Regions from separate parts of the Gilliamella sp. B2969 genome, predicted to be linked through region 2. Evidence: riboswitches for the same ligand, from Rfam matches in the RefSeq annotation. Region 2 holds a riboswitch; the other holds the start of a gene.

Region 1 (16,457 bases), on a different contig from region 2:
GTATCATTATCCGCTTTCGTGACAGGACTATTTGGTATTACCGAACCAGCCATTTATGGCGTTAATTTACGCTTTAAAAAACCTTTTATTTATGGTTGCTTATGTGGAGCACTTGGCGGGATTGTTGCAGGTTTGTTTTCACCCTATTACTATACTTATGCCGCATTACCTGGACCATTAACTATTGTCAATGCGATTAATCCTGAACATCCTGGATCATTTATTGGTGTTTTAATTGGATCAGCAATTGCATTATTCGGTCCTGTGTTGATAATCCAAATTTTAGGAACGGGTGAAGCGAAACAAGCACAGTCAAATGAGATTGAAAATGATACCCCCAAATTAGTATTGGGCGATCTAGAAATAACAAGTCCAATGTCAGGTAAAGCATTACCACTGAGTGAAGTCCCTGATCCTGCTTTTGCTCAAAAACTTATGGGGGAAGGTATTGCCATTGAGCCAACTGATAATCATGTATATGCGCCTGATGATGCACAGGTTACCGCTGTGTTTGCAAGTTCTAAACATGCTATTGGTTTAACATTAAATAATGGCGTTGAATTACTGATCCATGTTGGAATTGATACCGTTAATTTGACAAATAATGAATTTAGTTATCATGTAGAACTCAATCAAAAAGTGAAAAAAGGTGATTTGTTAATTAGTTTCGATCCAAAAGCGATCAAACAAGCAGGATATCCACTAATTACACCAATTATTATTGTCAATACCGATCAATATCAACAAATTATTTTAACGGAAAATACAGAAGTTACACCTAAAAATATCATATTTAAAATTAAGCAATAATAGGGAAAAAGTTATGAAGCAAAAAACATTTTTATGGGGTGGAGCGTTAGCTGCCCATCAATTTGAAGGCGGTTGGAATGAAGGAGGCAAAGGCCCAAGTGTTGTCGATGTAATGACAGCGGGTGCCCATGGTGTTCCAAGACAAATAACTGAAGGTATAGAAGCGGATAAATTTTATCCGAATCATACTGCTATTGATTTTTATCATCACTATAAAGAAGATATTAAGCTATTTGCAGAGTTAGGTCTAAAATGTCTGCGTACTTCCATTGCATGGACGAGAATTTATCCTAAAGGGGATGAACTTGAGCCTAATGAAGAAGGACTAAAATTCTACGATGCGGTATTCGATGAATTAATTGCCCATGGCATTGAACCCGTTATCACCCTATCGCATTTCGAGATGCCACTGCATATTGCCCGTCACTATGGTGGATTCCGTAATCGTAAAACCGTAGAGTTTTTTGAGCGTTTTGCTATTACCTGTTTTGAACGTTATAAACACAAAGTCAAATACTGGATGACGTTTAACGAGATTAATAACCAAATGGATACCAGTAATCCAATCTTTTTCTGGACTAATTCAGGTGTTCAAGTTAAACCGGGCGAAAATCCTCAAGAAGTGCTTTATCAAGTTGCGCACTATGAGCTGTTAGCGAGTGCTAAAGCTGTGATTGCTGGCAAAAAAATTAACCCAGATTTTCAAATTGGTTGCATGGTATCTCATGTACCTATTTATCCGTTTTCTTGTAATCCTGAAGATATGATGGCCTCAGAAATTGCAATGCATCAGCGCTTCTTTTTCCCTGATGTACATGTTCGTGGCTATTATCCAGCATACGCATTAAAAGAGTTTGAACGCGAAGGCTACAAACTTGATATTACTGAAGAAGATTTAGCTTTTTTAAAACAAGGTACTGTTGATTACATCGGCTTTAGCTACTACATGTCAACTGTCGTAAAAGCTGATGTTAAAAATGATAACCGTGATAATATCGTCAATGGTGCACTACCTAATGCAGTTGAAAACCCTTATATAAAAAGCAGTGACTGGGGCTGGCCAATAGATCCTGAAGGTTTGCGCTATACACTTAACCGTTTATATGATCGCTATCAGTTACCTTTATTTATTGTGGAAAATGGTTTTGGTGCAATTGATGAATTAGAACATGATAATCAAATTCATGATAAACCTCGCGTTGAATATCTGGGCGCACATATTAAAGCAATGTTAAAAGCTATTGACTATGATGGCGTTGACGTGATGGGCTATACCGCATGGGGAATTATTGATGTGGTTTCTTTCACTACGGGTGAAATGAAAAAACGTTATGGCGTGATTTATGTCGATCGTGATAATGAAGGTAACGGCACAATGAAACGCTATAAAAAAGATTCATTTCAATGGTATAAACACGTCATAGCCACTAACGGCGCTGATTTAAAATAGTGCCGTTCATTGCTTGATTAGACACAATGAGGATTTTATTACTACAGGTAAAATCCTCATAGACACGTTATATTGTTAACCGTCAGCTAACACAATGATTGAGTGACAAACATTTTCAGAATCATCAAAAATTAAAAATTAACTGTTTATCCAATTGTGGGTCAATTAATGTAACATGAAAACCAATTAACCTGACACCTCGATTATTACGCCTTTCTTGCCATACTTTATAAGCTTGAGCAATTAAATCTTGTTTATCTAATTTTGGCCAGACGTGTTCTTGAGTGGTTAATTGAAAATCATCGAATTTGAATTTGACGCCTTGTCTTGCAATCGATAGATCTGTTCTAACTTTACTTAACCTTTTCTCTAATTCATCATACAGGGGATCAAGTTGGTCTAAACATGCTTCCCATTGATAAATATCATCGATTAACGTGCGTTCAACCCCTACCGATTTACGTTGTCGATCATTACAGACCTCACGTTCATCAATACCTTGGCATCGTTCAAATAACACTCGACCAAATTTACCAAACTGATTAAGCAGCTTGGTAAGATCGTAATTAACAACATCGTTACAAGTAAATAAGCCCAATTCAGTCAGTTTTTTTTCGGTCACTTTACCTACACCGGGAATTTTATTAAGTGGTAACTGTGCAATAAAATTGTTCACTTGTTCGGGTCTAATGACATACTGACCATTAGGTTTATTCATATCTGATGCAATTTTTGCGAGAAATTTTAAAGGTGCAACACCGGCTGAAGCTGTTAATTCTAGTTCATTAAAAATAGCTTGGCGTATATCTTGGGCAATAAGCGTTGCTGAACCATGACAAAGTTTACACTCTGTTACATCTAAATAAGCTTCATCAAGCGAAAGTGTTTCAATTGCAGAAGTATAACGCGCAAATATTTGGTGAATCTGATTTGATACCTCTTTATAAACTGCATGTCTACCAGGAATTACTTTAAGATTAGGACATAGTTTTATCGCTTGTGCTGTTGACATCGCACTATGTACACCAAATTGACGTGCTAAATAATTAGCTGTTGCAACAACACCTCGTTTGCGCGGATCGCCGCCTACTGCAATAGGTAAATGACGATAACGAGGATTATCTCGCATTTCAACTGCAGCATAAAAACAATCCATATCAATATGAATAATTTTTCGCATAATGGGTTTAATTGTACTTAAGATATAACTGTATAAATATACAATATCATATCTTAAGTACTCGTGCAAACGGACAATAAATTAGTGTGATAATTTATCAAAATCGATCAATCCATTTTTATCATAAGGATCGCCTATCCACCGAGTTGATTGATGAAAGTTAGGATTAACAATACTTTTTTGTGGTTCATATAAGTTATAACTCAGTCCAGCTAAATCAGACCAAGTATGAATCAAATCTTGGGTACTGTATTTACGATCAACATAATTTTGATAATTATTAGGATGCGTTGCCCGCCACTGCGGTGATTGCCAAAGCATAAATGGTACGGTGTACATGGTTTTCGTTGGTGCTTTTTCATTACGACCTAATACATCATAAGGTGGAGTTTGGTATACATCTTCACCATGATCAGAAAAATACAAGATAAAACCATTTTCGTGGCTTTGTTTAAACATTTTAAACAATGTTGTTGTGACATAATCATTATAACTGACCGCATTATCATAACTATTATAAACATCTAACTTATCGTCATCTAAAGAATGAGCAATGCCAGTTTTATCGCGAAAACGGTCATGTTCGCCATCTTTTGGATAGCGAAACTCATATTTCATATGTGTACCAAGTAGATGAATAACAATGAATTTCTTTTCTGCTGGATCGGCTAACACAGCTTTAAAAGGCGGAAAAACTGACTCATCATACTGCCTTGAACTTTGATTGCGATCATTATTCATATAAAACTGCTCATCAGCCTGTTTTGAAAACATAGTTAACATAGTATTACGTTCTGTCATTGTCTGTTGATTAGTAATCCAAAACGTTTTATAACCCGCTTGTTTCATCAAATGTATTAATGAAGGGGTGGTTAAATACAATTCGGGATGCTGCTCATCTGCAAAGGTTAATGCTTGTTGGAGAATTTCAATAGTATATGGCCTTGAAGATACAACATCATTGAATACTAATAAATCTGGATTATCCTTTTTAAATTGTTCAATTTGAGGCGTCGTATCGCGTCCATAACCATAAATCCCCATGCGATTACGAGTAGTTGACTCACCAATCACTAGCACTAACGTTCTTGGCGTATTACCATTAGCATCGGTTAAATTTTCTAACTTTGGTATGGTTTGCAAGTGATTTAAGATATCTTCCATGTTAGATAATTGCGAACGATAAGCTAAATAACTATTGATTAATTGCCAAGGCACTGTGGTTTCCATACGTGTTAATAAATGTTTATACGCCTTTTCAAAGGTTGTTTTTTTCACAGTGACACTAATTACTACCGGCATTATCGCGTAAATAGCAATTAGCATAGATACTATCCACTTGGTACTACTTTTAACATAAACAGGTTTGACTTTTTTCCACAAATAAATTGCAATTAAAATATAAACAACAAGGATAACCACCAATTTCCAACTTAAATATTGTTGAATAAATTCATGTGATTCATTGAAGTTTGATTCCGCCATCACAAAAAATACACTCTGTGAAAATTCTTGTCGGTAAATGACAAAATATCCAATTGAAATCAAAGACAGGCCACCAACAATTATTCCATAAACAGCTGCGATTTTACGGGTATAATTAGGAAAAAACAAAACAGGAATAAGCCAAATCAAACTATAAATTATTGCATCGCGCAAACCAATAAAGTTGGAGTGTCCAGATAAGGCTATATAAAGTTGTAAAGCACAAGAAAAATAGCAAAAAAATAGAATGATAAAAATAAGATTTGACCAACTAAATTTTGCAGACTGGTTAAATTTTTGCATAACTTTTTTTTCAACAAGGAATAATTAAGTTTTATAAGTTATCTTTTCGAGATTAATAAAACCTTAAGGTATTTATTAAAGTTAATAATTAATAACAACCCTAGTTACTAAAATAAAAAAACTTAATATATAATTGATCAAGTTATCACTAAATTAACATTATTATCATATTAGTCAATTTTTATACCTAACAATTTTGCAACAGCACTATACTGTGGTTGCATTAATTGCGCAGGCCGTTCATTAAAAATAATCTGTCCATCTTCTACCACTAAACAACGCGAGAAATAGTTCAATGATTCATCTAGATAATGCGATACCATCATTAGCGTTAAATCATACTGATGACAAATTTGATTAACTAACAATAACATTTCTTGACGTAAAGCTTGATCAAGGGCTGAAAAAGGCTCATCCAACAATAAAATTGGACGATGTTGTATCAAACAACGAGCCAGCGCTACTCGTTGACGTTGCCCCCCTGATAATTGTTCTGGATAACGCTCTGAAAATCCAGCCAATCCGACTTGTTCAAGAATATTAGCGATTGTATTTTGCTCAGCTTGTGTAAGTTTTAATGATGGTTTAATTCCTAAAGCGATGTTTTGTTGAACTGTTAAGTGACTAAATAAATTATTGTGTTGAAATAACATCGACACAGGGCGTTTGCCCGGCGCAATTTTTGTCATATTTTGATGATTAAGTTTAATTGTGCCTGAATTTGGAAAAATAAACCCAGCGATTAAACTCAATAAAGTACTTTTACCTGCACCACTTGGTCCAACAATCACGACGTGCTCTTTTGCTGCAATATTAATTTCAAAATGCATATTAAAATTATCGTAATGATAATTTACTTGATTAAGTTCGATCATAATCCATCACAACCATTAAGCTAAAAGATAACATCAATAAAATTGCAGCCGTCACAGTACCTTCTTGATAATGATAGTGTGATATTTGCTCATATAAATAATAAGGTAAGGTGGTTAAAGCTTGCCCACCAAACAAAGCAATAACACCAAAATCACCAAATGACAAAATAACAGCAAAAGCAAAACTCATTACCATCAACTTTTTTAATGCCTTAAATTCAATCAAGTAAAAATGTGTTAAACCTTGAATATTAAGCGATTGGCAAAGTTGCCAATAACGTAAACTCACTTCATACATGGGGATTGAAAGATTTTTTAATAAAAAAGGTAACGCCATCAGTGCGTTACACAACATCACTAATATTGAAATAATAATTATATTGTCGGCATATTGAAATAATAATAAGAAAAGCCCTGAAGCTAAAACCATACTTGGAATGGCCAAAATTAATGAACCAATTAACATTAAACGATTGCTCCATTTAATTTGTTGATTAATCAATAATCGGCTATTGGTCCAAAGTAACAATAATGCAAGAAACATTGCAATAAAAGCGGAACCTACTGCAATGATAATTGAGGTAAGCAGTGCTTTTAAAAGTACCGCTGTTAATAACGCAAATTTGAAAAAATAAATACCTTCAATCAATATTGTAACCAACGGTAATAAAATAAATAAACTCCCAATCAAAATGATGACATAACTGATCAATGATAAATAGTAAGGAATCGGAACTTGATAAGTTTGATGAACAAATCGAATATGCATTTTTTTGATTCGATTTATTCTTTGCATGATGATAAGAAAACCAATACAACAAATTAGTTGCAAAAAAGAAAGTAACACGGCTTGTATAAGATCAAAATCACGGATCGACTGATATATTGCTACCTCAATAGTGGTATATTTTGGCCCGCCACCAAGAGCTAACACGATTGCAAAACTTGAAAAACATAACATAAAAATCAGTGCTGCCATTGGTAAGATTTGTCGACGCAATAATGGCCATTCAACTAACTTAAAAAAAGTAAAAGCAGAAAAATTTAACTGAGCAGCTAACTGTTTTTGTTCGATAGGAACACTTTTTAAGGATTGATAAAACAAACAACAAGCATAAGGAAAATTTAAAAACACATGGGCTAATAATATACCTTTCAAACCATAAATTGATAATTCAATTGGTAGGTTCAAAAATTGAAAAATTAACGAAACGATACCATGCTGACCATACACTGAAAGCAAACCAGTAACCACAACTAAAGTCGGTAAAATAAAGGTAACCGGCATTATTTTGATGAGTAATCCTTGACATGGAAAGCCTACCATAGCTAATGCTTTCGCCATCAATACTGCCAATATGATGGCTAAACAAGTTGATAAACCAGCTTGCAAAACTGTTACCCAAATAATATGCAGTAAATAATGATCAAAATAGATGCTTATATTATCGGTTCGAATTGCAAATCCCCAAAGCGCAATAAGTGCCGTGCCTAATATGAGCAAAATCAAACCAACAGCACTGATACCTGGAATTAAGGATTGAAATTTCAATATTCGTTCCGATGACATTATTTACTGACAGCAACTTGCCATTCACGCACCCAAGATTTTTGATTTAATTCAACTTGCTTTGCATCAAATTCAAGGGCTTTTTTCACTGTATCAATCTGTTGATAAGCTGCTGGCAAATCGGTTTTTATGATTGGATACATGACATTTTTTTCAGCAAATTGACGTTGAATCTCGGGTGTTAATAAATAATGTAAAAATTGGCGAGCTAACTCTGGTTGTTGTGTATATTTTACAATGGCAGCCACTTCAACTTGACGATAATGCCCCTCATCAAAAATGGCGGCAGCAAAACGATGATCGTTATCAGAAATTATATGTGCAACAGGGGAAGTGCTGTAACTTAATACTAAATCTGCTTCATTTTTCAAAAACATGCCGTAAGATTCGCTCCAACCTTTTGTTACTGTTACGGTATTTTTAGCTATTTTTTGCCATGCTTGCGCAGCATCATCACCATAAACTTTTTTAACCCACAGCAGCAAACCTAATCCAGGCGTGCTAGTTCTAGGATCTTGATAAATGATTTTCCAATGATCTTTATTGTCAACTAACTGTTGCATAGATCGCGGTGGATTTTTTATCTTCTGTTTATTATAAATAAAGGCAAAATAACCGAAGTCATATGGCATAAACTCATTATCCCACCAGTCAGTATAGAGATTATCGGGTTTGTCGATCTGATGTGGAATAAAAATATTCGTTAATTTTGCTTGCTCAAGTAGATTATTATCCAACCCTAAAACAACATCAGCATTGGTTTTATCACCTTCAAGCTGAATACGATTTAAAATTGAAACACCATCACCTAACGTAATTACTTCTAGCTGACAATGACATTGAGCTTCAAAACCCTGTTTGATAGCTTCTCCAGGCCCCCACTCCGACATAAACGAATTATAGCTATATATTGTTAAAGTCGGTTGCTGTGCGCCAGAAAAATGCGACCAAAACAATGATATAAGTAGAACAGTTGATAACAACAAATGACGAAACATTTTGCCTCCAAAATAGCAAGTAAAAGACAAAAGGTTTGAGCAGATATAATAACTCAAATCCCTCCGCTGGCATGATCCAGTTCAGGTTCGACGGGTTATGTTAACACAACTAACACTCTCAGCCCATTAGGGCACCCCGTTGAGAACAGCATTAGTGTAGTCGGTGAAGGCTTAATTGTAAATAGTTGTTACTCACTGTTGCCATTCAAACTTCTTTGCCATTTTAGAATAAATTAACTTAAACTTACCAGTGTTGATCTTATACTGCTCTCCTTTACAAAATTCCGGTTTAGGATCTTTTATTAGTCCAGCTTCATCACCATATTCATGTTCATCATCATAATAGTCAGTCACATAATGTTTTAGGTTTATCGTTAAATCCTTATTGACCGAAAATTCAATAAAACAACTCACATCCTCATAAGAATATTGACTATCCAAAAGCACCGCATCAAGCAATTTACCTTGTTCATCATAACTAGTTAGTTGAATATTGAGTAATGGGGTATCAGATATCCCATACCAATTATAAATAATCACTTAAAGACAATTATTCCGCATAAAACCACCTACTTCGTAATAACGAATTCCTTCATGAAAGGGAATAAATTCATAGGACGTATTTTGGATCGGGAAATCAATCTCTTGCTCATTTAAAGGTCAAGTGAGTTTTGCATACTTATCCAAAAGGACATTTTCACCATGATTATTTGATTTATAGTATTTTATCAATTGTGAGGAGGTTATCGGTAGTTTGAGCTCTTGCAGATTGTTATGGTCTTGGGCAAATGCCAAAGTTGAAAAGACAAAAAGCATTGACAATCAGTTAGTTAAATAAATTTTGGCACATGTTTTCTTTTTATTTTTTTCTATTTTATAGTTAAGTTAATCTATCACCCTTAAATTAAAAAATTTTTGTTTATAAAAAAATTAGCTATTTACTTGTCCTTAACTAATCCCACAGTGACAATTTATCAATTTATCAGTATTATATTGGGCATTTTATTTTAATTGATTAGGTTCAGTGTGAATATTCAACAACTATTAACACAACGTGTTTCCCAAGCAATGATTATGGCCGGTGCTGATAAAAACTGTGACGCTTTAATCAAGCAATCCGCTAAAGTTCAATTTGGTGATTATCAAGCAAATGGTATCATGTCTACTGCTAAAAAATTGGGAATGCCACCACGCGCATTAGCTGAAAAAGTTTTACAACATCTTGATATTGATGATATTGCCGATAAAGTGGAAATCGCTGGGCCGGGTTTTATTAATATCTTCTTAAAAAATAGTTGGATTGCTGAACAAAACGAAGTCGCGCTAAGTAGTGATAAACTCAATATTACTTTACCCGCCAAACCTCAAACTATTGTGGTTGATTACTCGGCCCCCAATGTTGCTAAAGAGATGCACGTCGGTCATCTACGCTCAACCATTATTGGTGATGCCAGTGTACGAGTATTAAGCTTTCTTGGTCATAATGTTATCCGTGCCAACCATGTTGGAGATTGGGGAACCCAATTTGGGATGTTAATTGCCTATCTTGAAAAAATGGAAAATGAACATGCCAACGACATGGAGCTTTCAGATTTAGAATCGTTCTATCGCGCAGCTAAAAAACATTACGATGAAGACGAAGCCTTTGCCGAAAAAGCCCGTAATTATGTAGTAAAACTTCAAGGTGGTGACAAATATTGCCGTGAAATGTGGCGAAAATTGGTTGATATCACCATGACGCAAAATATTGCCACATATAAACGCCTTAATGTCACATTATCGATTGAAGATACAATGGGCGAAAGCATCTATAACAGCATGCTACCAGGCATTGTTGCCGATCTAAAACAGAAAAAATTAGCGGTTGAAAGTGACGGTGCAATCGTTGTATTTTTAGATGAATATAAAAATAAAGAAGGCGAACCCATGGGCGTTATCATCCAAAAACGTGATGGTGGCTATCTTTATGCAACAACCGACATTGCCTGTGTTAAATATCGTTATGAAACACTTCATGCTGAACGTATTTTATATTATACCGATTCACGTCAACATCAACATTTAGAACAAGTTTGGGATATCGTGCATAAAGCGAAATATGTACCAGAATCCTTAAAACTTGAGCATCACATGTTTGGTATGATGTTAGGTAAAGATGGCAAGCCGTTTAAGACGCGTTCTGGTGACACTGTTAAATTAAATGATCTACTTGATGAAGCGACAGAACGAGCGACTACTTTAATTCGAAATAAAAATCCAGACTTAACCGATACTGAGCTTGCCCAAGTGGTTGACGCTGTAGCAATAGGTGCGGTCAAATATGCTGATCTTTCCAAAAATCGTACCACCGATTATGTGTTTGATTGGGATAATATGTTGTCATTTGAGGGAAATACGGCCCCTTATTTACAATATGCTTATACACGCGTGCTTTCTGTATTTAGAAAATCAAATATCAGCGAAGACAGCTTAAGCGGCACTATTAATTTAGGTACGGATAAAGAGCGAGCATTAGCAATTCGATTAATACAATTTGATGAAACTGTATCAAACGTTGCCGCAGAAGGCACACCACATGTACTTTGCGCCTATTTATACGATATCGCTACCCTATTTTCTAGTTTCTATGAAAATTGCCCTATTTTAACGGCGGAAAACGAAAACTTGAAACAAAGCCGCTTAAAATTGGCTTCGTTAACCGCTAAAACCCTTAATATCGGTCTTGATATGTTAGGAATCAAAACTGTCGAAAAAATGTAACATTAGCATACCACCGATAAAATTCATCATCGGTGGTTTTTTCATTAAAACACATAAATTCTTTTAAAATTTTTACACGCTGATATATTAAAGAACGCTAAAAATCCAATTCATCCATATACTCTTTAGTGTTAAACAAAGCAATACTACACTTTTTGAGATTGACAATAAATCGCATAATGCTTTTGTTGGTCTCGATTTTTGGACAATAGATTATTGATATAAAATAGGTAGTTATTGATTAAAAATCCTGTAATACCAAAATTAAATTTTATATAAAAGCTTGAATTTGGGATAAAAATCTAAAAAATAATACTTTAACCATTTCATTTATTTACATATTTTTATAAGAACGGCACTTGATATTAAAAATAGTTTAGTTAGAATTCTTTCAAATTATTTAAGCAACCAAGAGTAGTTGACCATGACAAAATATAAATCAACAGTCCTAAACAACATTGTTGATTTATTGTTAATCCTCCATCTTAGGGGGATTTTTTTTATCTATTATTTTATCTAATTTAGCTCAATTGAATCGTAGAGGCACATTATGACCGATAATAAAAAGATGTTATTAACCAGTCGAGATCAAAGTTTAAAAGCATATTTAATGAATAAAATTAAACAAAATGGCGGTTGGGTTAATTCACATATGCATGCCGATCGTGCTTTTACGATCACTGTTGACAGTTTTGATGTTTATCAAAAGCAGACTTTAATTGAAAAATGGGATACGTTAGATAAAGTCAAAGCATCGATGAGTGAAGACGATTATTACCGCCATTTCAGCATGGCGGTTGAGCGAATGATCGAACAAGGGGTCAGTGCCATGGGATCATTTGTCGATATCGATCCAATTGCAGAAGAGCGAGCAATCAAAGGCGCACTAAGAGCCCGTGAAACTTATAAAAATGACATTATCATAAAATTAGTCAATCAAACCCTTAAAGGTGTTATTGATAAAGAAGCACGTTACTGGTTTGATAAAGGTGCAGATTTAGTTGATATCATTGGTGGATTACCACGTCGTGATGAACGTGATCATGGTGAAGGAATGGGGCTAAAACATCTTGATGTATTGATGCAAACAGGAAAATCATTAGGCAAAATGGTCCATGTTCATGTTGATCAATTTAACTCCTCAGACGAGATTGAAACCGAACAACTCACCGATAAAACTTTGGAACATGGCATGCACGGACGCGTAGTAGCAATTCATAGTATTTCAATTACTGCGCATAGTTTGGAATATCGTCAAAAACTCTATAAAAAAATGAAAGAAGCGAAAATGATGGTCATCGCTTGCCCATTCGCATGGATCGATAGCCCTCGCCGTGAAGAACAAGGTCCTACCCGTAATTCTCTTACTCCTATTGATGAACTTGCCGCTGCAGGTATTCCTGTTGCGATTGGTACCGATAATGTCAGTGATTATATGTTACCATTTTCAACAGGCAACATGTGGGAAGAGCTTAAACTACTCGTTACAGGATGCCGGTATACCGATTTAGACAATGTGGTAAATGTCGCTACCAAAAACGGACGAATGGTATTAGGACTTGAATAATAATTGAATGAAACACAATAAAATTTGACCAATAAAAAATCCCACAGTTTTTAATCTATTGTGGGATTTTATTTTTTCAGTTTGGTATTTAACAACTTATTAAAGTATAAAATTATAATCTTTTTATATCTTGCGCAATATGAGATATTTCATTCATAATTTGCGTTTCAAGCTCATTTTTTGCCTCTTGCGTTAATTGGTATTGTTGTAAATAATTGCCATCTTGATGATCAAATTCGTAACTTGGTTTATCTCCCGTATAGGAATAGTTAACCTGCATTGAGTTTTTTTCAACTCGAAACGTTTTATCATAGCTTATTAGCCCTGTCACGTTTAGGTAAGCAGTCACGGTTATTTTATTCATCAATGTTTCTATTTTTAGGTTATAATCCTTTTCGCCATTCTTTTTAGTTTCATTTTTAACCGATCCACCCTGATCAGAGTAGTTTTCATCAAATCGTAGTCTGACATTAACTTGACTAGCATTGCTATCATCAGTAGTGGTCACAATTCCTTGATCGCGGATTGCATCCATTATTCGACTTTGCATACCACCATTAACGTTAAAATAGACTGTTATACGACCTTTTTCGGCATAAACTTCAGCCTTTTTACTTGCATCTCGATAAGAGCCATTGGGATAGGTATTAGAAGCTTTTTGGTACTGATATGCCGCATTACGATAATCAGCTCGCGAACTTGCTTTTTTAGCGATTTGTTCACCTTCAGCATAAGAGGAAATCGCAATTTGAGTTTTGAAGATTTTAATGTAATAATTCGCTAGTTTTTCACTATCTTTATAGTGTCCGATTGGACTATAAACTTCAGCGGCTTTGTTAAAGGCAGCCGCTGCTTGATGATAATCTTTTTTACGAGCAGCTTGCTGCCCTATTTTATAGTACTCTTGAGCAACTAATTGCAAATAACGATTATTTGCTTTTTTATATGAAGCATTAATATCTTTATAGTCATAAATATCTAAACCTTGTTTATATAGCTCGGCTTTCTTTTTATAACTTTCACTATCCTTAGCTACAATTGAGTTTGCTTGGTCATAATAAACTTTGGCAATATCTTGTTTCAATTTTGAACTGGTATACTTATCTAAAAAAAAGCTCAACTCTGGACTATAAAATTGATTACTTAAGCGATCATGCATTTCCATTAATTTATTATAAGTGGAAATTTTATCTTCGTAATCGTTAGCCGCGCTATCAGCTAAGTCTGCTTCATATTTAACCATCACGCGATTAACCAAATTGCGCAAATGCTCAGCATCTTCTTGCTTGAATTTAGCTATACCTTTTTGTTCAATATTGAGTGCTAATATATTAATACTTTGAAGATAGTATCCTTCATTATATGCTTCTTCATAAGTGCGTGTATGGCTACAACTCGCTAACCAAAACATTAACAAAACAACAATTAAATTCCTCATAATTTTTACTTCCATTTGTTAAACCTATCTTTAATCATTGAAAATAATTTACATTATTCTAATTAGTTACATAAAAAATTATATAGTTAAAACTAAAAAAAATATCCATTTATTTTGAATTTAAAATCCCTGCCTCAATTCATATTTGTAGGGATTTAATTGTTACTCGTTGCGATAGCGCCTGATCTATTATTTTATTAGCTAAATCCGATCTCATTTCTAATGTTTCTTTAGTTTCATTACATAACTTTGGCTGTCGGTACCGGTAATTGATTTACCGTATTCATAATATTATTTAGCAATGGTTTGTTCTAACTGCTCAATAGTGTATTTATCATCAAAGGAAGTTACTGTTTGACTAAAGAAACAATCGTTTAACATGATTCTGAGCAAGCTTTGATAGATATCAATGCAAGTCTGATAATCTGTGGTTGCGGTATTAGCTAATACTTGTTTCATAATGTGCTGTAATATTACTAACTGAAGAATGTAGTTTTTTTTAGCACTATCTTTATCAAATTTACGTTCACCTTTCTCTTCAATACCGGTGGCTAATAAACTAATACTTTCTAAATATTTTCCTTCTTTATATGCATCGTCACCAGTACGAGTATACAGGCTGTTAAAAGAAAAATTAAAAAATTGCTATAGTTAACCGCATCATATTTCCTTTCAAAAATTTTAGTTAAATTATCAGTCCATTGCAGATGACAATCGTTTGTTTTTTTATCACTAATTAACTCAGTATTAATCAGCGTAACAAAGTTTATAAAAAATTTTCGGCGATTTATTAACTTTTTTTGCTATAGTCATGAGCAAAAATCTAAATTAAATTTAATTTTGAAAAGATGAGATAGCGTTGTTGAAAGTATCCTCCCAATAATATCGAATTCATTAGGAGGACAGATTCTATTTACGAGTCGGCTTTTTTGCTGTCGCTTGGCGCGATGATCGAGATAAGTTATTCAGTTTGACTCGCTTAGGCCGAACATTAGACTTACCCAAAGTAGAATTTACAGTAAAACTTTTAATTTCGGCAGGTAAACCAACAATTTCCCGTAAATAATTGACTGAATCAAGGCTTAACTCCATCCATGTACCACGTGATAAACCTTTAGGTAGCGTGATGTTACCATAACGAATACGCAACAATCGACTTACTTGTACATCTATGGCTTCCCACATTCTACGAACTTCTCGATTACGGCCTTCGGTAATAACCACATTGAACCATTGATTAAGACCATCACCACCTTGCGCTTTGATCGATTTAAATGATGCAGGACCATCTTCAAGTTGTATACCTTTGCGCAGTTGACTAATTTGTTGATCGGTCACATTACCAAAAACCCGAACCGCATATTCTCGCTCAATTTCATGTCTGGGATGCATTAACCGATTGGCAAGTTCACCATCTGTAGTAAATAGTAGCAATCCCGAAGTATTAATATCAAGCCGACCGATATTCACCCATCTAGCATTTTTCAAACGAGGCAAACGTTCAAACACGGTTGCTCGACCTTGAGGATCGTTACGGGAACAAATCTCACCTTCTGGTTTATAGTAGGCAAGTACACGACAGATTTCTTTTTCTTTACTCCGAAGTTGTACTAGATGACCGTTAATACGAATTTTAGGATTAGTATTAATATCAACGCGATCACCTAATGTTGCAATTTTACCATCAACACTAATTTGACCTGCGGCGATCATTGCTTCAATTTCACGACGAGAACCATTACCCAAGTTGGCTAAGACTTTCTGTAATTTTTCGCTGTTATCGTGTACAGACGGTGCCCGCTTTGTCGAAAATGATTTTTGCAGCATTACCGGTTTGTCTGTTGATTTATTGCTTTTTATTTTTCTTGTATCTGCTGTGTTTTCATATTTTGAAACTGCTGTTGTGCTATGTTTCATATTGTCCTCACTGTTACCTTCTCAGGTATCATTTATCTATTCAAAACATTATCAATATTAAAATAACGTATAAAAAAACGGCTATTCAAATGGTGTAGTATCAC
Region 2 (16,457 bases):
ATCGATCCACAAAAGAGCACTATATTTGTACAATCTCATGTTCCTGCCCATGCAGAATTAGGCTGGGCGTTCAACTGCTATACCTATTTTGGTGAACTTAGCCGCATGACGCAATTTAAGGATAAATCATCACGTCATTCAGAAAACATTAATGCTGGTCTATTTGATTATCCTGTGCTTATGGCTGCTGATATTTTGCTATATCAAGCCAATTTAGTACCGGTTGGCGATGATCAGAAACAACACCTTGAGCTAACACGTGATATTGCTATGCGATTTAATGCACTTTATGGTGATGTTTTTACTGTACCAGAGCCATTTATTGCTAAAGTTGGTGCAAGAGTGATGTCATTACAAGAACCAACCAAAAAAATGTCTAAATCTGATGAAAACCGCAATAACGTGATCGGCCTACTTGAAAATCCAAAAGATGTGGAGAAAAAGATCAAACGTGCGATGACCGATTCTGACGAGCCACCAGTAGTTCGCTATGACTTAAAAAATAAAGTCGGCGTTTCTAATTTATTAGATATTTTAACTGGCGTTACAGGTAAACCGGTAGCAGAGCTTGAAAAAGAGTTTGAAGGAAAGATGTATGGTCATTTGAAAACGGAAGTAGCAACGCAAGTGATCGATATGTTAACAACATTACAAGCCCGTTATCATGAGTATCGCAACGATGAAAATTATCTATTTTCTATTATGCGTGAAGGCGCTGAAAAAGCGCGCGCTAAAGCCGAGCCGACCTTGAAAAAAGTATACGATGTAATCGGTTTTGTTTAATAGCGAGTCGAATAAATAGCACGAATTAAGGGTAAACTTAAACAATATTAATTGACATAAGTACGCTTGTCATAAGATGGCAAGCGTAGTAAAGTCATTTAACGATGATAGGTCTGTTATGAAGATTATTATTCTAGGTGCAGGACAAACCGGCAGTGCATTAGCTGAGTATCTGGTTACCGAAAAACAAAACGATGTTACTGTCGTTGATGAAGATCATGACAAACTGCAATCACTACAAGAACGCTTTGATTTACAAGTTATTTTAGGAAAATCTTCATACCCTCAGGTATTAGAAAGCGCCGGTGCCGAATCCGCTGATATGCTTGTTGCTGTAACCAATTCTGATGAAGTTAACATGATGGCCTGTCAAATTGGTCATGTCATGTTTAAAATACCGCAAAAAGTTGCCCGTATTCGAGCACCTGAATATAACGACGAAAAATATCCCTTCTTTAACAAAGATTGTATTAATATTGACCACATCATCGCACCCGAAAATTTAATCACTAATCATGTCAGCCGGTTAGTACAATATCCAGGCGCTTTACAATTTGCCTCTTTTTATGATAATCGTGTCTGTCTGGTTGCAGTCACTGCTTATTATGGCGGTGCATTAGTGGGCAGTGAATTATCTGAACTAAAAGAGCATTTACCGCATGTAGAAGCTCGAGTGGTTGCGATATATCGAAAAAATCGTTTTATTCGCCCAATCGGTTCAACCTTAATTGAAGCGGGTGATATGGTCTATTTTATTACCCCTCCGGTGAACATAAAAGCCGTAACAAGTGAATTACAACGCTTAGAAAAGCCCTATAAACGTATCATTATTAGTGGTGGAGGCGGTGTTGCTGTCGCTCTAGCCAAACGCTTAGAAAACGATTATCAAGTAAAGTTAATTGAACGTAATGCTCAACGAGCTGAGTTTATTGCTGAACAGTTGGTCAATACAACCGTATTACATGGCGAATCTTCAGACCAAGAACTCCTCTCACAAGAACAGGTAGAATTAACCGATCTCTTTATCGCTGTCACCAGTGATGATGAATCTAACATTATGTCATCAATGCTGGCTAAACGAATGGGCGCTAAAAAAGTGATTGTTTTGATTCAACGGCAAGCTTACCTAGAATTGATCAATGATAGTGTGATTGATATTGCTATTTCACCACAGCATGCCACAATCTCTGAGCTTTTAAGCCATGTAAGACAAACGGGTATCGTCAAAGTCGTTTCACTCAGACAAGGGGAATCCGAAATTATTGAAGTTGTGGCGAAAGGCAATAGTGATACATCAAAACTTGTTGGTAAAAATATCAATGGATTAAAATTACCTTCAGCTGCAACAATTGGTGCAGTAGTACGAGGTGAAGATGTGATTATTGTTAATACTGATTTAACTATTGAAGATAATGACCACTTAATCATCTTTTTACCTGATAGAAAAGCCATAACCGATATTGAAAGATTATTACAATAATCTTGTTTAAAACTGATACTCAGTTCATAATACACAAATTGTTTTGACTCGGGGTGTTTTTTGTTTGATACAAAAAACTGAGATTTTACCCGTTGAACCTGATCTGGATTATACCAGCGTAGGGAAGTCTAAGCCGTTAACCTTCTGATTGGCAGATTCTTCCTAACCTGTTATAAGTTGTATTAATCGTTAAGGAAAGAATATGTCAGAGATAAAAACCTTTCAGGCTGAGCACGCCACACCATTTATTCACCTTGTTAAGCAGCAACGCCCATTAGTGCATTGCATCACCAATGAGGTCGTGCAAAATTTTACCGCCAATATCTTACTGGCAATTGGTGCATCGCCAGCGATGATTATTGCCAAACAAGAAGTGAAATCATTTGTCGATATTGCCAATAGCTTATTAATTAATATTGGAACACTGCATAGCAATATTGCTGAAAGTATGCTGTTAGCTGCCGAACAAGCCCAACAAAGCCGAACACGCTGGGTGCTTGATCCGGTTGCCGTTGGACCTGCCTTAGCTTACCGCACTGATATCGCTCAACAATTATTAAAATACCAACCGACAGCGATTCGGGGTAATGCCTCTGAAATTTTAGCGCTAAATGGCGAACATTCTTCTTCTAAAGGTACCGATAGCCAAGATTCGACAACGGTTGCATTAACGGCAGCTCAACAATTGGCTCGTCGTTATCAAACCATTGTCGCCATGACAGGCGATATTGACTATATCACTGACGGCGAGAACACCTATCGCATTGCGGGTGGAGATATTGCATTAACGTCTGTTACCGGTACAGGTTGTTCATTATCCGCGATGGTTGCTGCGTTTATTGCTTGTGGTGCTGATAGTTTAGCTGCCACAGCCAGTGCTTGTTATATGATGAAAAAAGCTGGTGAGCGAGCCAATAAACAGCAAGGACTAGGCAGTTTTGCTGTGTCGCTTATCGATCAGCTTTCACTTTTTGTTGATGGTTCAAAATAGGGCAAGCAGATGAAAAAACAACTCGATTTAACCCTCTATTTAGTGCTCGATCCGCAATTGTGTGGCGGTATTCAAGGTATGCTTAATACCACCAAAATTGCCATCGAAAATGGTGTAACTACCGTACAATTAAGATCAGAACAAGAACTATCAGGTAAAGATTGGTATCATGCAGCTATGCAGCTCAAACACCTTTTAAAAGACACACCAGTACCGCTACTTATTAATGATCATGTCGATATCGCATTAGCGATAGACGCTGACGGCGTACATATTGGACAGCGTGATCTACCTGTTGCCGTTACTCGTCAATTAATCGGTGCAAATAAATGGCTCGGCTTTTCTGTTAGTAATCAACAACAACTTGATGCCGTTGAATGGCAATTGGTTGATTATTTGGGTATTGGGCCAATCTTCCCAACTTCAACCAAAAAAGATGCGGCCTCCGCCATAGGTACTGCACAATTAGCTGAACTTGTGAAACTCAAACAGTGTCCTGCGGTTGCCATTGGCGGAATTGGTTTATCCAATGTCACTGAGGTCATAAAAACTGGTATTGAAGGTGTCGCAGTAGTATCCGCTATTTGTGGTCAAGCAGATATTGCTAATGCCAGTCAATCGCTACTGACCAAAATTCAACAAGCAAGATAGGAAATCAAAGAATGACAACAGTTGCATTAACCATTGCCGGCTCCGATCCTAGCGGTGGCGCTGGTATACAAGCAGATTTGAAAACCTTTTCGGCGTTAGGTGCTTATGGCATGTCAGTGATCACCGCATTAACCGCACAAAGCACGCAAGGCGTCGATGCTGTTTTACCTGTCTCGCCTGAATTTGTAGAAGCCCAATTTAATACTCTATATCAGGATATCAATATTGATAGTGTAAAAATGGGCATGTTAATGAATAAAGAGATTGTGACAGTGGTTCATCATCTCTTAAAAAAAAATCCGATTGCCAACATCGTACTTGATACTGTCATGGTGGCTAAAGGCGGTCATCCACTACTGAAATCTGATGCGGTGAATGCAATCCGTGAATTACTCTTACCATTAGCCACCGTTATCACCCCGAATCTACCAGAAGCGGCTGCCCTGCTCGATTGTCAAGAAGCCCAAAATGAGGACGAAATGCAGGCACAAGGACATGCCTTGCTAAAATTAGGTTGTAAAGCGGTATTAATCAAAGGTGGGCATTTACTTAGTCAAGAAAGCCCAGATTATTTAATTACTCCAAACCAAACAATTAGAATGGTATCGCCTCGTATCCAAACTAAAAATACGCATGGTACAGGATGCACTTTATCAGCTGCAATTACCGCATTATTACCGCAACACAGCTTGCCAGATGCCATTCAACAAGCAAAGAACTACTTACAAGGTGCAATTAGTCATGCCGATGATTTATCGATTGGCAAAGGAATTGGTCCAACCCACCATTTTTATCAATGGTGGTAAAAGCTAGCGAGCAAAATAATGGATTACTTGATGCTTGATTACCCGTTATTAGGGAAAATCATGACAGTTTGAGAGTTGAACGGGTGTGGGATTGCCAAGCTTTGCAATCCCACATAGGATTATTTAACATCTTCGGCTTTATTTGTACTGCAATAAAGTGTATTTTCATGAGATACGTTATTGCCGTATTTATCCTGAGAATAAAAAATCCAACAGCTTTTCATCGATGAGTCAATTTTTTGCACCAATTTAACCCTACTTCCAGAGTAGTCACAACGAACATAAAAGTTCTCATTAGGTTTAAATTGTTCAACCTCCCAGATAAACTGATATTTTTTAACGCCATTCTTTTTACTTAGCAAACGTTGATGGGGTCTTTGTATCACCGCCGGATCGTCTAGATAAACATTAATACCCCAAAAGTCCTGTGAAAGGATAGTCTTATCGATATCAGAAGCATCAGCATATTTGCTCTTACCAATCAGGTCCCAACCTTCTGGCATGTTTACCATTTTTTCTCGAACATCGATCGATTTTGGGCAATCAATTTGGTAAGCATTGACGGTAAAAACCATTGCAAACCCGACAATGATTGTAACGATCGCATTTAACGTTTTTCCTTGCATATTGTTCATCCTTTTAAAATTTTTAGGCACATAATCAATTATTTTAGCCTAATTGAGTGAAAATCATGATGAAATAGAGTGTTAAACTAGGGGGATTGCAATGACTAGCGATCCCACATAACATTAATGATTATCACCCCTTTTATTGGTACTGCAATAAAGTGTGTGTTCACTATTTATCTCATTACCAAGCTCATCTAAAGAGACGTCAGTCCAGCAGCTTTTCATCGATGTATCAATTTTTTTTACTAATACAACCTCACTGTTATAATAGAAACATGAAGCATAATAACGATCAGTATCTTCAGGTCGTAAACTTACGTCCCATTCATTGCGATATTTCTTAAAACCTTTCTTGTTATTCAGCACATAATCCTCAGATTTTTGTACCACTAAAGGCTCTCCCAAAAAAACACCTACACCGGTAGATTTATGTGAAATGTTTTTCACAAAACCACTATTCCAAAATTCTTCCCTATCAGCTGCCCCCCATCCGTCTGACATGTTTTCAACTTTTTCTTTAACATCAATCGATTTTGGACAATCAATTTGGTAAGCATTGACGGTAAAAACCATTGCAAACCCAACAATGATTGTAACGATCGCATTTAACGTTTTTCCTTGCATATTGATTATCCTTTTAAGCATTGCAGGTAAATAACATTTTGAAATATTGAATATTTACGGCAATTATGGCGAAAATATCGACTTAGTCAAGTAGATTTAATCATTGATAATTGCATCTATCATTATCATGATTTTGAGTGGGGTTTTATTGAGATTGCTTTAAGTGAAATACATTGCAACCATGAATAGTCAACAAAAATATAGCAGAAAACAAAAAAGGGATTTTAGCGAAAATCCCCTTTTAATTTGACTTAATATTTTGCCACATGCTACACAGTAAAATCACCGGATAGTTATCTACCATTAAACTGATTAAAATTAATATGAAATACCCACAAACTCATAACCGGCTTCATTGACTGCTGCAATTGCTGCTTCTTGCGAAATGCTACCACCCTCAATATCAACTTCATGTTTGGCTAAATCAACCGTCACCTTAGCTTTGGGATCGATATCATTAATCGCCTTAGTAATTGCTTTAACACAATGCTGACAAGTCATATTATCGACTATTAATTTCATGATAGACCTCTCTAATCAATCTGATAAAATCTACTATTAAATAAAAATTCATTTAACATCATTTAAACGTTACACAAAGAACCATTCTTTTAAATAATTGTTTTCGGTTGTACCTATATAGCATTATATATAACTAATTTTTAATAAGTTCAAGCTGAGTTTTATTAATAACTTTGTATAGCTAAAGAAGGCAATATTTTTTATTATTTAATGTAACTTTATCAAAGGAAAGAACATAATCAATATTTTGCTCTAGAGTCATAGTTTTACCACGAATACAAAAAGAGTAACGTTCATACCAGACGGTTGACCATAAACGCCAATTTTTATTATTTGACCAGCAGGTAAGTAAACTTGATTAGCTTTATTTTTGCCTTTCACCTTTATGTTCATTCCCAAATTTTTTACTTTTGGTCTATTTGTTGTTTTACCTTCAGTATATAGATAACCAAAATTAGGTTTTATTACATCAAAATTGATAATACTAAAATGATACCAACTATCATAATCCCCTACAAGCATAACCCTTGCCCTTGGTTCATTAGCACTTGGCTCTACATATTGGATAACTTTTTTATAGTCCATAAGGCTACAACCAGTTAATTAAATTAGTATAATTAAAAGAAAAATTTGACTAAATAGTTTTTCATAAATCATCCAACTTATACAGTAATCGCATTACACGCATACTAGATTATTTCTATTCTATACAAAGTTATTATAATTACGTTTCTTCTAGTTAGAATCTAATGTTAATACAACAAACTATCCTTGTTATATTGATAATATTCACCTCTTTTGAGCATTAAATCTTATATTTCAAATACAGCCCAGTTGAGTTTATACAGTGAAAATTATGGCAATAATTAGAATAATTATCGATTTATGTTATTTTCCAATACAAAACGAACTAAATATCCGTCCAAGTAAATCATCCGAAGTAAATTGACCCGTTATTTCACTTAAAGCTTCTTGTGCTAACCTTAATTCTTCAGCTAATAGTTCACCTGCATGAAATGTCGTGAGTTGGTACTTACCGTTATTTAAATGTTCAGCGGCTTTTTCTAGTGCCTGTAAATGGCGACGACGGGCTAAAAATCCACTTTCTGTGCTACTGGTATAGCCCATGGCTTGTTTAAGATGTTCACGTAATAGCTCAATGCCTTCGCCTGTCCGTGCAGAAAGTTGAATCAGTGAGTAGCCATTTACTTCACTAAGACCAAGTTGTTCACCTGTTAGATCAGCTTTATTACGAATAACTGTCATCGGTATATTTTTAGGTAAACGTTCAATAAACTCAGGCCATAATTTTTCTGGGTTGGTTTCGGTTGTTGTAGTACTATCAACCATAAATAGTACGCGATCAGCTTGGTTTATTTCTTGCCAAGCCCGTTCAATACCAATACGTTCGACTTCGTCACTGGCCTCACGTAGCCCTGCTGTGTCAATAATATGCAATGGCATGCCATCAATATGAATATGTTCACGTAACACATCACGGGTAGTGCCGGCGATATCAGTAACAATAGCCGCATCGCGCCCTGCTAATGCATTAAGTAAGCTCGATTTACCAGCATTGGGGCGCCCTGCTATGACAACTTTCATACCATCACGTAATAACGAACCTTGCTTCGCCTCTTGTCTGACTTCATTTAAGCGAATAATCACTTCATCAAGCTGAGCTTCAATTTTGCCATCAGATAAAAAGTCTATTTCTTCTTCGGGAAAATCGATGGCAGCTTCAGTAAAAATCCTTAAATGAATTAACGATTCAACCAATGCATTAACTTTTTGTGAAAATACCCCTTGTAATGATGAAATTGCCGATTTTGCAGCTTGCTCAGAACTGGCATCAATCAAATCGGCTATCGCTTCCGCTTGTGCCAGATCCAATTTATCATTCATAAAAGCACGTTCGGAAAATTCCCCTGGTCTTGCTATACGCACATCAGCAATTTCTAAAATACGTTTCAACAGTAGATCTAAAATAACGGGTCCACCGTGGCCTTGAAGTTCAAGTACATCTTCACCAGTAAATGAATGTGGATTGGGGAAGAATAAAGCAATGCCTTCATCTAACGTTGTCCCGTCAGAAGCTAAAAAAGGTAAATAATGCGCATATCGTGGCTTAGGTAAAATGCCTAAAACTGCTTTAGCAACCTCTTGAGCTTTAGGGCCAGAGATACGCAATATACCAACCCCACCACGACCAGGCGGTGTTGCTTGTGCAACAATTGTATCTGATTTCATATTTTTCTTTTTTCTAAAAAATTAAAAAGCAATGTGTTCATCATACCATGTACACATTGCAAATACAGTATTTGTCGAGTGTTTACCGTTAGCAAACTAGCAAAATCATTGTTCGGTCATCAACAAATTATTGATAAATTAATTAGTTTGGGAGTATGCAGCATGACCATTTTTTATGGTTGTGACTGTCTTGAATCGTTGGGATGATCGAAGAGCCATGAATTAAGTAATGCCAGTGGTTCTCGGATCAATGCTAAATATCTATCAACGTTGTCATAACTTAAATGACTTGATAAACCAGATACATCTTCGATACCAAATCGTTTAGCTAACATTATAGAGCGTAATAGATGAAAATCGTTAGTCGCAATTACGGTTTTACTTGGTGGTAAAATATTAAGTACATTATGTATTTGTTCCACAGTACGTAGTGATTTATCTTCAATATAGATTCTCGATAAATCAATGCCTTTATTGAGCAAATAACGAGCCATCACACTGGCTTCTGTAGCTGACTCATCTTGACCTTTACCACCACAAACGATGACTTTAGTTTCGGTATTATCGTTTAAATAATTTACTGCCGAATCTAAGCGAACTTGTAAACTGGGTGATGCTTCTGCTGGGTTACCAACTACTTGAGCGCCTAAGACAATCAACACATCAGCGTGACTCTCAGGTTTTTTAAGTGCATAAAGATAAATAACAATATTACAAATAATGAAATATGTTAAAACAACCAATACACCATATTTAATAAATTTTAGCATTTAGATTCACACCCTTTTTTATAACAGTATTGAAAATGGTCATTAACCAATCCCATCGATTGCATAAAAGCGTAACAGATCGTCGAACCAACAAAACTAAAGCCTCTTTTTTTTAACGCTTTAGACATTTTATCTGATATATCAGTAGTAATAGGAACTTCGCTTATATCGTTGAAATGATTAATGATTGGTTTGCCACCCACAAATGACCAAATAAATTGTGAAAAATCTTCACCATTATTTTGCATTGCAAGATAAGCTTTAGCATTTTTTATAATACTATTAAGTTTTAATTTATTTCGAATTAATCCCTTATTTGTAAGTAATTTATCGATATCTTGCGCTGTTAATTGAATAATCTTTTTAGGATCAAAATTAAAAAAACAGCGACGATATTCATCACGTTTTTTTAGTACGGTAATCCAAGATAAGCCTGCTTGCTGACCTTCCAAACAAATTTTTTCAAATAATTTAAGACTATCGTATTGTGCAATACCCCACTCATTATCATGATAGTCAATATACAACGAATCATTTGAAACCCAACTACAACGTGTTATTTCATTATTTTTCATCAAGTTATTACCTAATAAATGAATTTTTTTAATATTCATTTGAAAAAACATTATACATAATTTAGCTATAGTAAATTATAAATCAAATAGTCGGTTTTATAACATCCATTAAATTTTTTTATGATAAAAAAAAACACATTTTTTTGTGGCAAAATGAGCGCTTTATATTTAGTTTTAATCAAAAAAAGTATATTTTTTTATTATCTATCTTAATTTAACAATAATTATAAGGTCTTTTCATGAGTCAATCTGAAATCAATGCGCAGTGGCAACCCAATGCCCGGCCATTAAACAGTAAGGATTTAAAAACATTAGTTTTATCCTCTTTAGGGGGAACGTTAGAATTTTATGACTTTGTTATCTATGCGCTATATATTGATACCATTGTCAAACCACTCTTTTTACCCCACACTTTATCGCCATTGACTTTAAATCTTTTTGCGTGGGGTATCTTCGCTGTTGGTTATTTGGTAAGGCCTGTTGGTGGCATTATCATGGCTCATTTTGGCGATAAAGTAGGACGTAAAAAAATGTTCACTTTAAGTGTAGCAATGATGGCGTTACCGACATTTATCATTGGTGTTTTACCTACTTATGAAATGATAGGTATTTTTGCACCATTATTGCTATTAGTGATGCGTATGCTGCAAGGCGCAGCTATTGGTGGTGAAATGCCAGGTGCATGGGTGTTTATTGCCGAACATGTGCCAAAACAGCGCTATGGTTTAGGTGTCGGCACATTAACATCAGGCATTACGGGTGGAATTATGCTCGGCTTTATTGTAACAATTATTATTGATCTTTATTTTACCAAAGAAAATATTTTAGATTATGCTTGGCGTATTCCATTCATTATTGGTGGTATTTTTGGTGTGATTTCAGTTTATTTACGTCGATTCCTATCAGAAACACCAATTTTTAAAGAATTAGCTGCCCGTAAGGCTATCGAAAAAAATATTCCTGTGGTTACGGTACTACAAAAACATAAAACTGCATGTATTATCGTAGCTTTATTAACTTGGTCATTATCCACTGCAATCATGGTCGGTATTTTAATTACTCCTGGCCATATTGTTGGAGAAATGTATCACTTTTCCAATCTTGATTGGCGTATCGGTGGTTGCATTGCGGCTTTGACACTAACAATAGGCTGTGTTATTTCTGGTTGGCTTGATGATAAATTAGGAACAAGTAAAACAGTCGTAATAACCTGGGGCGGACTTGCAATTGCCAGTATCATTTTCTATAGTTCACTGACTGCTGATATGTCGTTAGCAAAACTGTACTGCCTTTGGGCGATATTTGGACTATTTATTGGTTCTATTGCCATGACACCAATTATTGGTACCAGAACATTTCCACCAACTATTCGCTATTCAGGCTTATCATTTTCTTATAATTCAGCATATGCACTATTTAGTGCCATTACACCTACATCAACCATTTATTTATTGAGTCCTGACCATTTATTAGGTAAATATAGCTATTTAGGTGCGGGAATTTACATCTCATTTGTTGCGCTAATTGCAGTAGCTGTTGGTTTTTATCCTCTAGCTAAAAATGGCTGGCAAAACGAAGCGGATCATTAATCATTTTAGTAAAAAAAGCAGATCAAATAGATCTGCTTTTTCTTTAAGTTGTCACTTTAAAATTTGAATAGTATTATCGCATTGTTACAAACTCTTCTGCCGCAGTTGGATGAATAGCAACAGTATTATCAAAATCTTTTTTGGTTGCACCCATTTTAAGCGCCACAGCAAAACCTTGCAGCATTTCGTCCATACCATAACCCATACCATGAATTCCGACAATTTTTTCGTCTTTACCAACACACACTAACTTCATTCGGCATGGTTGGCGATGCGTTGTGACCGCAGTATACATTGCAGTAAAAGTTGAGGTATATACTTTTACATTTTGCTCACCAAATTGCGCAATGGCTTCAGGTTCAGTTAAACCAACCGTACCTATTGCTGGATGAGTAAATACAACTGTTGGAATATTAGTATAGTCTAAATGTTCATCCACTTTATTATTAAATAATCGTTCAGATAAGCGGCGTCCAGCTGCAACGGCAACAGGTGTTAGAGCGATAGCACCTGTATCATCGCCAACAGAATAAATACCTGGAACATTAGTATTTTGATATTTGTCGACCATAACAAAGCCATTATCATTAGTTTTTACCCCTGCTGCGGATAAGTTTAGATCGTTGGTTGCTGGTTCTCGACCAATTGCCCAAATCACACAATCAACAGTATAACTTTCGCCATTTTCTAACGTTAATGTTAATGAATTATCACTATTTTTAGTAACAGACTGAGGAATAGCAAAAGTATGCAAAGTTTGGCCTTCTGTCTTAATAACCTCCATTAATGTCTCAACAATAAGTGGATCAAAAGAACGTAATGGTGTCGCTTTACGAATAAATTGATGAGTTTGTGAGCCTAATGAATGTAATACACTGGCAATTTCACAAGCTATATAACCCGCACCCACAACTGCAACACGCTTTGGTAATGCTTTCAATGCAAAAAAGCCATCAGAAGTAATACCATACTGCGCACCAGGAATGTTAGGTATAGTTGGTTTACCACCAACTGCAATTAAAATATGATCCGCGCTATAACATTCACCATTTACTTCAACTGTATGTGAATCAATAAATTTAGCATATCCTTGAATCACATCCACCTTATTTTTACGTAGCACGTTATCATAAGATTGATGAATACGATCAATATAAGCGCTTCGACTTGAGATTAATTTGTCCCAATTAAATTGATTTATCGTTGTATCAAATCCATAATCTGGACCATAATGTTTTATTGCTTCGGCAATTTGCGCACCATACCACATCACCTTTTTAGGTACACAACCAACATTAACGCAAGTACCACCTAATAATTTTGCTTCAATAATTGCGCATTTTTTTCCGTATGACGCCGCTCTGTTAACTGACGCAATACCGCCACTACCACCACCGATGGCAATATAATCATAATGTTTCGTCATTCAATATCCTTAATACTCGTTGTCTTCATTTAGCTATAGCTTTGCACAAACGAGATAATAAAAAAAGTATTAAATTTAAAATTTAATGATAGTTATTAACGATTGATTATGCGACCAAGATTTGCATTTCCGAATAAATTCAAAAGTAATAAAAGGATAATTTAAATAATTAAATTAATAATAGTATGTAATTATAATGTCTATTGATTTGGTTTGATTTAATTTTGAATAAAAAATTATATAGGATTACAGAGGTATTAACCCCAAAAAACTATTTTACTGATTATTGATATTAACTGCTGTGATATTAGGTACTTAAGCTACCACTCACTGGTAATCGCTAAACTTTATCCTAACAATGATAATTTTACTTGTTATCCATAAAATATTTAGTTGTCGTACCAACAATATACATTATTACACATCATATAATGATTCTAGTTAGCAACAAACTTATTAGTAGCAGTTGAAACGATTAACACTGGTGTTATTTAATTAAAAACAGAAAGATAGATTTCTACAGCTAATAAGACTACCTGCTTAACTCAAGTAGTCTTATTAATAAAATGATATTTAACGACTTTTAATCGTGTTAATAATATTTGTCGTTGAACAACCATCTTCAAAATTAAGTACTTTGACAATGCCGCCAGCATCAATCACCTCTTTGCCACCGGCGATGTCTTCCGGTTTATAATCACCACCTTTAACTAATACATCAGGTAATATATTAGCGATCAGTCGTTGTGGTGTTTGTTCTTCAAATGGTACCACCCAATCAACTGAATCAAGCGCACCTAAAACAATCATACGTTGCATAAGTGGGTTAATCGGTCTTGATTCACCTTTCAATTGTTTTACCGATGCATCGCTATTTACAGCGACAATTAATCGATCTCCCAATTTTCGAGCATTGGCTAGATAAGAAACATGACCAGCATGCAAAATATCAAAGCAACCATTGGTCATGACAATTTTTTCACCGCGTTGTCTCGCTTTTTTAACTTCTTCTTTTAGCTCATCTTCCGTCATGACACCAAAACCATTATCTTTTCGAGCTCGAATGGCATTTTCAAGCTCAACTTGTGATACTGTAGAAGTACCTAATTTGCCTACAACCACACCCGCTGCTGCATTGGCTAAATAACAGCTATCTTCGAGTGATTGACCTGATGCTAAAGCCGCGGCTAATGTGGCTATCACAGTATCACCCGCGCCAGTAACGTCAAAGACTTCTTTAGCTTGTGTCGGTAAATGATAAGTTGGTTTATCTAACTGTAATAGTGTCATGCCTTTTTCACTACGCGTAACAAGTAATGCTTTAAGTTGATATTTTTTGATAAGTGCAAGCCCTTTTTCGACAATTTCTTGCTCACTATCACACTGCCCTACCACTGCTTCAAATTCTGACATATTTGGTGTCAGTAACGTTGCGCCGCGGTAACGCTCAAAGTCAGTTCCTTTAGGATCAACCAAAATAGGAACATTAGCTTGATTAGCAAGATCAATCATCTTTTGTACGGACGATAACGCGCCTTTTGCATAATCAGATAAAACTAATACTTTATGTGTAGTTAATGCAGTTTGTATACGCTCTAAAATTGGGCTAGCATCAACTTTATCAAATCCTTCTTCAAAATCGATTCGAATTAATTGTTGATTACGCGAAAGTACTCTTAATTTAGTTATGGTTGGATGAGTAGAAACAGCAACAAAATCACAATGAACATGATGTTTGCTTAATTCTTCATCGAGAATTTTAGCAGCTTCATCAATTCCTGTTAAGCCAATTAAACGAACATTGCCACTTAATGAAGTGATATTCATTGCTACATTGGCAGCGCCACCTGGCCGCTCTTCTAATGCATCAATTTTAACCACAGGTACAGGCGCTTCAGGCGATATACGATTGGTTCCACCATACCAATAGCGATCTAACATGATATCACCAACAACTAATACATTGGCTTGACTAAAATCAGGTAATGAAGTTTTCATTATCAATAATTATCCTTTACTTATCATTTATATTTATATAACGACTTATTCAGTTTTATTTGATTCGCTATCATCTTCATTGTCTTTAATATCTGCGGTTCTTGGGCGATAAAACCTCGCAAAAAAAGTACCAATTTCAAACAATAAACAGATAGGAATCGCTAAAAGAATTTGTGAAAATACATCAGGTGGGGTCACAAACATAGCGACAGCAAATACACCAACAATAATATATGGGCGTTTTTTTCTTAAATTTTTTGGAGTGGTAACACCTGTCCAACAGAGCAATATAATAGCCACAGGCACTTCAAATGCAAAACCAAATACGATAAAAAGTGTCATGACAAAATCAAGATACTTCGTAATATCGGTATTAATCGCAACATCAACTGGTGCAGTGTGAATAAAAAAGTAAAATGCTAATGGAAACACCACAAAATAAGCAAAAGCAATCCCCATATAAAAAAGTACAGTACTTGATACGATCAGTGGCATAACCAAACGTTTTTCATGCTGATAGAGGGCTGGAGCAATAAATCCCCAAACTTGGTAAAGTACATAGGGAATCGAAATAAAAATAGCGACTATAGCGGTGAGTTTAATTGGGGTAAAAAAAGGAGCTGCGATATCGGTCGCAATCATACTGCTGCCTTGCGGTAATTGGCTAATTAAAGGATTAGCTACAATATGATAGATATCATTTGAGAAATAGAGTAAACAAATTAATACCAGTAAAATACAGATAATACAGCGTAAAAGTCGAGTCCGAAGCTCGATTAGATGTCCAATTAACGGTTGTGTAGCGTCTTCTGTCATGATTTATCTTTATCAGAATGAGTTTGAGTATCAATGTGAGCGGCTGAATCAATTTCTTTTTGTAATGATTCGGTAACGCGTTTTAAATCGTCAATTGAAGCTTGAATCTCGGGAGTGAGCGTTTTTAAGCCACTTTGTTCAGCTTTTTTTAAACTGTCTTGTAACTCTTGTAATTTAAGTTCTTTATTTAACTCTAATTGTACAGTCGCTGACATGCGACGAAGTACTTTGATCCAGCTAGCAACGGTTTTAATTGCCACAGGCAAGCGCTCGGGACCTAATACAACCAGCCCAAGAATCATTACTAATAGTAATTGCCCAAAGCTAATATCAAACACAGGCTACTCTTTTTTGTTAGTATTATTATCGGAAGAATCAAGATTTTCAACTTGTTGTGAATCATTACGATCTTTTTTGTCATCATCGTCATTCATCGCTTTTTTAAAGCCTTTGATAGACGCACCAAGATCCGATCCTAATGAACGTAATTTTTTAGTTCCAAATAATAATACAACAACAGCAATCAATATTAATAGTTGGGGTAAAC

The links. A riboswitch is a leader RNA that binds a small molecule or an ion and turns the genes downstream of it on or off. The one in region 2 is predicted to bind thiamine pyrophosphate.
Region 1: it holds a riboswitch for thiamine pyrophosphate, as region 2 does, so the genes downstream of both, thiB (thiamine ABC transporter substrate binding subunit) here and thiM (hydroxyethylthiazole kinase) in region 2, are expected to answer to the same signal.

The regions. Positions count from the first base shown of each region.
Region 1 is NZ_JAFNOP010000004.1:147,602-164,058, forward strand. It holds gene J3U66_RS05000 (glucose PTS transporter subunit IIA) at 1-810, shown strand, start outside; gene J3U66_RS05005 (6-phospho-beta-glucosidase) at 824-2,260, shown strand; gene dinB (DNA polymerase IV) at 2,385-3,440, opposite strand; gene cptA (phosphoethanolamine transferase CptA) at 3,522-5,228, opposite strand; gene thiQ (thiamine ABC transporter ATP-binding protein ThiQ) at 5,399-6,103, opposite strand; gene thiP (thiamine/thiamine pyrophosphate ABC transporter permease) at 6,090-7,655, opposite strand; gene thiB (thiamine ABC transporter substrate binding subunit) at 7,673-8,671, opposite strand; TPP riboswitch at 8,712-8,820, opposite strand; gene J3U66_RS05035 (hypothetical protein) at 8,864-9,211, opposite strand; gene argS (arginine--tRNA ligase) at 9,698-11,431, shown strand; gene J3U66_RS05045 (amidohydrolase family protein) at 11,982-12,998, shown strand; gene J3U66_RS05050 (hypothetical protein) at 13,111-14,436, opposite strand; gene J3U66_RS05055 (hypothetical protein) at 14,728-14,895, opposite strand; gene rluB (23S rRNA pseudouridine(2605) synthase RluB) at 15,346-16,263, opposite strand; gene J3U66_RS05065 (L-threonylcarbamoyladenylate synthase) at 16,435-16,457, opposite strand, start outside.
Region 2 is NZ_JAFNOP010000005.1:6,723-23,179, forward strand. It holds gene trpS (tryptophan--tRNA ligase) at 1-783, shown strand, start outside; gene trkA (Trk system potassium transporter TrkA) at 860-2,263, shown strand; TPP riboswitch at 2,303-2,405, shown strand; gene thiM (hydroxyethylthiazole kinase) at 2,466-3,254, shown strand; gene thiE (thiamine phosphate synthase) at 3,264-3,905, shown strand; gene thiD (bifunctional hydroxymethylpyrimidine kinase/phosphomethylpyrimidine kinase) at 3,917-4,711, shown strand; gene J3U66_RS05430 (STY0301 family protein) at 4,831-5,337, opposite strand; gene J3U66_RS05435 (STY0301 family protein) at 5,461-5,964, opposite strand; gene J3U66_RS05440 (heavy-metal-associated domain-containing protein) at 6,283-6,486, opposite strand; gene J3U66_RS05445 (hypothetical protein) at 6,745-7,071, opposite strand; gene mnmE (tRNA uridine-5-carboxymethylaminomethyl(34) synthesis GTPase MnmE) at 7,375-8,736, opposite strand; gene J3U66_RS05455 (YdcF family protein) at 8,910-9,506, opposite strand; gene J3U66_RS05460 (DNA-3-methyladenine glycosylase I) at 9,500-10,081, opposite strand; gene J3U66_RS05465 (MFS transporter) at 10,321-11,670, shown strand; gene gorA (glutathione-disulfide reductase) at 11,744-13,096, opposite strand; gene hldE (bifunctional D-glycero-beta-D-manno-heptose-7-phosphate kinase/D-glycero-beta-D-manno-heptose 1-phosphate adenylyltransferase HldE) at 13,670-15,094, opposite strand; gene tatC (twin-arginine translocase subunit TatC) at 15,140-15,910, opposite strand; partial or broken gene tatB (Sec-independent protein translocase protein TatB) at 15,955-16,248, opposite strand; gene tatA (twin-arginine translocase TatA/TatE family subunit) at 16,252-16,457, opposite strand, start outside.